2 regions of the Lysinibacillus sp. FSL K6-0232 genome follow, and region 1 is predicted to be linked to the other one. Evidence: riboswitches for the same ligand, from Rfam matches in the RefSeq annotation. Region 1 holds a riboswitch; the other holds the start of a gene.

The links. Region 1 has a riboswitch for thiamine pyrophosphate ahead of thiT (energy-coupled thiamine transporter ThiT). Riboswitches for the same ligand answer to the same signal wherever they lie in the genome.
Region 2: another riboswitch for thiamine pyrophosphate. It lies ahead of thiM (hydroxyethylthiazole kinase); the one in region 1 lies ahead of thiT (energy-coupled thiamine transporter ThiT).

Annotation. Positions count from the first base shown of each region.
Region 1 is NZ_JBBOYW010000001.1:3,383,577-3,387,792, reverse strand. Features, by position in the region: gene MHB42_RS16700 (SMC family ATPase) at 1-1,609, shown strand, start outside; gene MHB42_RS16695 (DUF4870 domain-containing protein) at 1,828-2,148, opposite strand; TPP riboswitch at 2,276-2,383, shown strand; gene thiT (energy-coupled thiamine transporter ThiT) at 2,518-3,072, shown strand; gene MHB42_RS16685 (hypothetical protein) at 3,132-3,434, shown strand; gene MHB42_RS16680 (hypothetical protein) at 3,511-3,942, shown strand; gene MHB42_RS16675 (helix-turn-helix transcriptional regulator) at 4,084-4,216, shown strand, end outside.
Region 2 is NZ_JBBOYW010000001.1:2,870,447-2,874,662, forward strand. Features, by position in the region: gene mbcS (acyl-CoA synthetase MbcS) at 48-1,649, opposite strand; TPP riboswitch at 1,833-1,931, shown strand; gene thiM (hydroxyethylthiazole kinase) at 2,021-2,776, shown strand; gene thiD (bifunctional hydroxymethylpyrimidine kinase/phosphomethylpyrimidine kinase) at 2,776-3,600, shown strand; gene thiE (thiamine phosphate synthase) at 3,590-4,216, shown strand, end outside.

The DNA of each region.
Region 1 (4,216 bases):
AAGTAAACAAACGTTGCAGCAGATGGAGCAACAATGGCTAACCAATCAGGCTAGTATACTGGCCAAGCAATTAAAGGATGGGGAGCCTTGCCCTGTTTGCGGTAGTACAACGCATCCTAAAACAGACCACCAGCAATTGGCAACGGTTGACCTAGCACAGGTGGAAGCATTAAGAGTAAAAGCTTCTTCAGCTGAGCGTATATATGTAGAGAAAAAAGCGCTGGTTACCTCTACACAGCAGCTACTTCAAGAGGCGCACCAGCAATTGACAGCGCATGCTATTAAGCAAGAAGAGCAAGCAGCTATAGAGGCGTCCTTACAGCAAGCTGAGCAGGAGATTACAAGGTTAAAAATTGTTAATCACCAGCTAGTAGATATGCGATTAGAGCTGAAAAATCAACGTCCTAAAATTGAACAGCTACAGCATAAGCAAGTAGAATTAGAGCAATATTTAACAGAGCAGATGCAAAAATGGACAAAGCTACAGGCAGTTGTAGAGGAGCAACGCAAGCAAATCCCAGCAGATTTACCAACATTACAGCGATTGAAGCAAGCGCTGACGGATATTAGCCAGGAAAAAATTCAACTTCAACAACAATGGCAGGAGAGTCAGCAATATTTACAGACAGCACAGCAAGCAAGAAGTAACGCAAATATGGCTGTAGAAATGGCATGGCAAGCTATTGAGGAAGTAAAGCAAAAAATAACGACGAAGCAGGAGCAATTGGCAGTTAGCATAAAGGATGCGGGCTTTGTAGATGATAAGGATTACCAAGCTGCTAAAAGAAGCAGTATGGAGCTAGAGGCACTTCGCAAGGCATGTAGTGATTATACGTTACAAGTTCATACCTTAAAAATTCAGATTGCGGAAGGTGCTAAACATCTTCAAGGAAAAGAGCAGCAGGATTTAGCAGCTATGGAAGCAAAGCTAGAAAATCTGCGTATTATTTATGAGGAAGCCTTTAAACGCTTACAGCAGTTAAATGATGTTGCACAAGCATGCCAAGCCTTTATAGAGAAAGTAGAGGAAACAGCAAAGGAGCTTCGTTCACTGGAACAAGAGGCAGGTCGAATAAAGGAGCTTTATGGGCTATTAAATGGACAAAACTCGAAAAAGCTATCCTTTGAGCGTTATATTCAAATTAATTATTTAGATAAAATTACAGAAGCTGCAAATATGCGCCTTTATCATTTATCGAATGGTCAATTTGAGCTAAGGCGCTCAGATAGACTTGAAAAGCATGCGAAGCAAAGCGGTCTTGGTCTAGATGTTTATGATGCTTATACAGACCAGCTTCGAGATGTTAAAACATTATCAGGTGGGGAGAAGTTTAATGCCTCCTTAAGCCTTGCTTTAGGGATGGCTGATGTGATTCAAAGCTTCCAAGGCAATGTTCATATTGAAACGATGTTTATTGATGAGGGCTTTGGCTCACTTGATGAGGAGTCATTAAATAAAGCGATTGATACATTAATTGATTTACAGAATTCAGGGCGGATGATCGGTGTTATTTCGCATGTTCCCGAATTAAAAACGGCAATGCCAGCCGTATTACATGTGGAAAAAACATTGAATGGCTATAGTCAAACATATTTTGAAGTGAAGTAAGATGAAAGGGAGTGGCTCAAATAATATTGAGCCGCTCCTTTATTTCGTACGTGGAGGCGCTTTAGGAGTTGTTCCTTTCTTTGAGGCCATGACCTTTTTTACAATAGGTATGATAATAGGCGCTAACTTTACAGCAGTTTTCACAACGTTCGATACTTTCATTTAAAAAACAGCTCCTTTTACATTTACTACTACCTGTTTGTGTTACGTTTAAAACATTAACGAGCAACACGAATTGCCTGAATAATATTCCAAACTACAATGCCAAGTGATACGATGGCATAAAGAGCGAACGATACAATCCAGACGATAAGAAATGTATTGCCAGATGTTGAGTCCAAACTAAATGTAGAAAAAATAAAGACAATCATAAATAAAATGCCAAAAACAAAAGGAATTAAATGTGAAACAAGGGCACGAATAGAATGTCTTTTGACATCGCTATCTTTTACAACAAAATAAACAATTAATGGCACGATAAAAGGGGCAAAGAAAATACTGAGATAGCTAAAGGCAGATAAAATTTTAGGGTTCTCCATAGTTGTACCTCCTTTTTTAATATTTACGCATCAAAAACAGCAAAGTTTCAAAAAAATTATAAGTGAAAGAGGTTGTTATCCTAGCTGTATTTGCTTACAATGGAGATGTTCAAAAAATTTCAGATGTAATGACCACAAGGGGAGCTGATGATGTCAGCTGAGAATGGGCACGTAATGCCTTGACTCTTTGAACCTGTAAGTTAACGCTTGCGTAGGGATGTGGATAGAAACCAACACTCGTACGATGTGAGGCTCTGTCCTGACATCGTTTTTTCATTTTTTTAAATGAAAAAATGTCAGTAGCAGATACACGCGTGCATTTCTATTCCTGCTCTTGTATCCTACATCGGAACAAAGGAGAGAATATCTATGGACAAAAAAAGATTACTAATGCTTACGGAGATTGCAATATTTGCTGCGATTGGTCTTGTACTCGATCAAATCTCCTTTAAAGTATGGGCACAAGGCGGCTCTGTTAGTCTTGTGATGGTTCCCATTGTACTAATGGCATTTCGTTGGGGATTAACCGCTGGGCTTACAACTGGTTTACTTGTAGGTGTTATCCAAACAATGTTTGGTGCTTATATTGTACATTGGCTTCAGGGACTATTGGATTATGGTGTTGCCTTTACAGTTGTTGGACTAGCAGCAATTGTACGTCAGCCATTATTAGAGGCTGCTAAACATAATGATAAGGCAAAAATGGTACGTTATATTATAATAGGCACTGTGTTTGCTGGCTTTTTACGCTATGTAGCACATACTTGTGCAGGTGCAGTATTTTTTGCAGAATATGCGGGCGATCAAAATGCATGGCTTTATGCCATTATTTATAATGGTACGTACATGCTGCCTGCAACCATTTTAACAGCAATTGTCAGTGTATTAGTATTTACAGCAAGACCACAATTGATACAATATTAATTTCTCAAAAAAAGTTATTTTATACAAAGGTCGTTACTATACGATCAGTGTGTTAAAGGTTGACACATGTTACATGTGGTGAAGTCCTATATGCTAATACAACTAATAAAAATTTTGGTGATAATATATCGTATAAGTTAGCATATGTTAAAGGTGATAATTTCTCCTTAGGAGGTGACAGTGGTGGTGCTGTTTATGTATTAGATGGTCTTAATACTAATGTTAATTTTGCTGGTGTTGTTACAGGTAACCGTATTATTGGTAATGCCATTATTGGAGGATGGGTTACTAAATATCAGGATGTACAACCATATTACGGAATATCTTTGCATAAATCGAGTAGTAATGTTAAAGTTAATTGAAATTCAAGAGTAGTATACAGATTAGGAGTGATTTTATGAGAGCATATAGCTACCTTTTTTGATACTTGCACTATTAATGGGTTGTAGCGCAAAAGAGCCGCCTCAGGAACAAATAGCCTTTACAACATTACTCTCAGTGAATACAGGACCTAAGGATCATCAGAATAACTGGTTAAGCTATAAGGCTTCTACAATGGAGGAAATGCAAAATCTATGGGCATATTTCCAGGTACAGGATGATCTACCAACCGTTGATTTTGCCATCAATGATGTTTATTTTTTTAAATATGTTGAGGCAGGCTGCCAATTAGATATTACAACGATTACGCAATCTAATAAAGTTATGCAAATAAATCTGGACTATAAACAGGAAAAGAATGAACCTTTGGATTGCTTTGCCGTGGAGAAAGTCCGTACCTCTGTTATATTGTTAGAAAAGACAGCAACTACGAAAGTTACATTTAACAATCAGGCATATACTAGTACAGTAGCTATTAAGACATGGTAAATAAAATTAAACTAAAGCATGTAGCCAACAATAGGCATACATGCTTTTTTTGAATAAAATAAATTGCATTTTGACTAATAAATAAATCATTTTGTAAAATATAATTGTCAAAATGATGAACAATAGCTAGGTGGTGGACGAATGAGAACTCGATTAAAGGAGCTTCGGGCACGTGATGGCTTGAATCAAACAGAGTTAGCAAAATTGGCACAGGTTTCGCGCCAAACAATTAGTTTAATTGAGAGAGAAGAACTTATTCCATCATTATTAATCG
Region 2 (4,216 bases), 510 kb from region 1:
AAAAAAAATCAAAGTCCATTCTCTTACATGAACTTTGATTTTCGATATTATTTCCCAGAAAATAATGAAGATGTGAGCTGCTTCGCTTCTTGCTGTCGTAATTCGACACGACGAATCTTCCCAGAAGAGGTTTTTGGTAGCTCCTCTACAAACTCAATAGCACGTGGATATTTATATGGTGCTGTTAATGCTTTTACATGCTGCTGTAATGTTTGTATAAGCTGCTGATCACCGATTTCACCATGATGAAGCACAATAAATGCCTTAACAATATTTCCTCGAACCTTGTCAGGGCTTGCTATAACAGCAGCTTCTTTGACAGCTGGATGCTTTATTAAGGCATCCTCTACTTCAAATGGTCCAATTGTATAGCCTGATGAAATAATCACATCATCCCCGCGTCCTTCAAACCAAAAATACCCATCCTTATCTTTGTAGGCACGATCTCCTGTAATATACCACTCACCACGGAATTGTAATTGTGTACGTTCAGGGTCTTTTAAATATTTTTTAAAGAGTGCAGGTGTTTCTTGGTGAACAGCTATATCTCCCACTTCCCCAACTGCAACAGGCTGACCCTCATCATTAATAATGTCTACTGTATTGCCGGGTGTTGGTTTTCCCATTGAACCAGCTCTTGCTTCCATGCCCACCATTGTACCGACCAGCAATGTATTTTCGGTTTGACCATAGCCATCACGTACTTGCACGTGACAAACGTCTGAAAATACTTTAATCACCTCACTATTTAAAGGCTCACCTGCTGACACAGCCTGACGAATAGCACTTAAATTATAGTGCTGTAAATGATTAAGTGCTGCCATAAAACGATATTCCGTTGGTGTGCAACATAGAACATTAATATTGAATTTTTCAAGCAATGTTAGGTAAGTAGCTGCATCAAACTTCCCTTTATAAACAAATGCTGTTGCACCGCTTCCTAGTGTAGCGAGGAATGGACTCCATATCCATTTTTGCCAACCAGGTGCTGCTGTAGCCCAAACAATATCATTTTCTTGGACACCTAACCAATGGGGTGCTGTTGTGCGTAAATGTGCATAGCCCCAGCTATGACTATGCACCGCAGCTTTTGGATTACCTGTTGTACCGCTTGTATAAGCTAAAAATGCAATATCTGTGCTTTTGGTTGGAGTAGCATTTATGTAAGTTGTTGGTTGCTGCTGCATTTTTTCTAGTAATGGCTGCCATGGCTTATGTGCATGCCCAATAACAAATTGCTGCATACCTTGTAAATTTTCTACCTTGTCGAATTGCTCAATATAAGGCTCATACGCAATAACGGCTTTTGCCTCTGCATGTTCAATGCGATATTCAATATCCTTTGTTCTTAACATTTCTGAGCTTGGTATAATGGTTAAACCCGCTTTTAGAGCAGCGATATAAACAATATAGGCTTCTACAGAGCGCGGCACCATTACAAGTACTACATCACCTTTTGCTAAGCCCTCTTTTGTAAAGACATGTGCTGCCTGATTTGCCTTTTCAAATAAATGTGTGTATGTAATCCATTGAACATTTTGATGTTCGTCACAAATAATTAATGCATTCTTTGTTGTATCCTGTGCATATTTTTCAATTTCCTCTGTGATGTTATACCATTCTGGTGCAATTAAATCTTGTCTGTTCACGGCAAATGCCCCCTTTTGTTATGACACATTATAAAGCTCCCTTTTTATGATTTTCAATGCTTTGCGCCCAATTTGCCAAAAGTCATGACAACTATCATATTTCGGTATATGGTATCAGTCATATTCATATGAATTCTCTATTGAATAAGCTAAAAAAATATGGTACATTTTGGTCAACTAAAAATAAGATTGCAGGGGGACTCATGATGAGTTGAGAAGGTAAAACCTGACCCTTTGAACCTGTTAGTTAATACTGGCGTAGGGAGCAATTTACATCTATCTTTACTGATGACAGGCTCTTTTACGTGTATTTTTACACAAAAAAGAGCCTTTTTGCATGCTTACGTCCATCCAACAAAGGAGGACTTATAATGATTATTGAAACAATCCGTAAAAAAAATCCATTAATTCATTGTATTACAAATTATGTCGTAGCGAATTTCCAAGCAAATGGACTCTTAGCAATTGGTGCCTCACCTGTAATGGCTGATGGCAATGAGGAGGTGGAGGAAATGGTGGCAATTTCCTCAGGCCTATTGATTAATATTGGAACACTAAATGATACAGCTAAAACATCCATGCTATTGGCTGGTAAAAGAGCAAACGCACTTGGTATCCCTGTTCTATTAGACCCTGTTGGCGCTGGCGCAACAGCTTATCGCAAGCAAGCTACACAGCAACTATTAAAAGAAATTCAATTTGCAGCTATTCGGTGCAATATTGGCGAGCTTGCCGCCATTGCGAATATAGATTGGCAGCAAAAGGGCGTAGATAGTGGAACTGGCTCCATTGCTATAGAGGATGAGGCAAGAAAAATCGCACGGCTTTATCAATGTATCGTCATTGTTACAGGAGAAAAGGACTTTATTACGGATGGCACTCAACAGCAATGGATTGCGGGCGGCAATGTGCAAATGACAGATGTTACTGGAACAGGCTGCCTCTTAAGTGCGATTTGCTGTGCTGCTTATGTAGCTGGTCAGCAGCCCTACCAGCAATTAGCTGAGGTACTAAAGCTTTATAAACAAATTGCTGAGCAAGCTGCCGCTGCTGCACAATATATTGGTGATTTTCAAATTGCTGTGTTAAATGAACTAAATCGTCTATCAAAGGATGGTGAGCAATAATGCAAATTGTTACAACGATTGCTGGGTCTGATAGCAGTGGCGGCGCTGGTATACAAGCTGATTTAAAAACCTTCCAAGAATTAAAAGTGTTTGGAACGACTGTTATTACAGCTTTAACAGCTCAAAATACACTTGGTGTTTCAGGTGTTTTGCCAATTGAGGCGGCTTTTGTAGAACAACAACTACAGGCATTGCTTGAGGATTTTTCAATAAGTGCTGTAAAAACAGGTATGCTATTTTCTCCAGCTATTATTCAAACAGTGGCACATACATTTGCTAATACAAACATTCCACTTATTATTGACCCTGTTATGATTGCCAAAGGTGGCGAAAGTTTATTACAGCAAGAAGCAATTGAGGCACTTAGCCATTATTTACTGCCAATCGCAACCATTGTAACACCAAATATTCCAGAGGCTGAAACATTAACAGGCAAAACAATCAACACAATCGATGATATAAAAGAAGCCGCTGACCATCTATTGGCAACAGGTGTACATTGTGTCATTATCAAAGGTGGTCATTTAGCAGATACAACGGATGCCATTGACTATGTATTTTTCAACGATGGGCAAGCTTTTTCAATGCAAACACCTCGTATTGCAACTAACAATACACATGGCACTGGTTGTACATTTTCCGCAGCATTAACGGCTTTTATAGGACGTGGTCTGTCGATTAAAGAAGCAATCATCGAAGCGAAAAAATTTATTCAGCTAGCCATTACACATGATTTAGCACTAGGTCATGGACATGGACCGACAAATCATTTTGCCTATCAAGACAGCAAAAATTGTTGTGAGGTGACTATTTATGAAGCGTGAAGATTTAGCGCTCTATTTTATAATGGGTACAGGTAATAGCAGACTTCAAGAACCACTCATTGTTCTAGAACAAGCCTTACAGCACGGAATTACCATGTTTCAGCTACGCGAGAAGGGGCACAATGCATTAACAGGACCAGCCTATGAAGACTTTGCACGCCATTGTCAGCAGCTGTGTCAGCAATATCGTGTCCCATTTATTATCAATGATGATGTAGAACTTGCGATAAAGCTTGGAGCAGATGGTATTCATATTGGTCAGAAGGATTTTCCTGTATGTAAAATTCGAGAAAAAATTGGCAAAATGATTCTTGGTGTGTCCGTTCATTCTCAAGACGAATTGCAAATTGCACAGCAATACGGGGCAGATTATGTAGGGATTGGTCCAATTTTTGCTACAACATCAAAGAGCGATGCCAACCCACCAAGTGGCACAGCATTTTTGCAAAGCGTACGCAGTGAAAACCGTGAACTTCCCATTGTTGCCATTGGAGGCATTAATTGTGCCAATGCACCAGCAGTTTTACAAGCAGGCGCAGACGGTGTTGCTGTTATTTCTGCTATTTGTGATAGTAAAGATATTGCCCATACAGTAACTATGTTCAGGTCGTTGTTT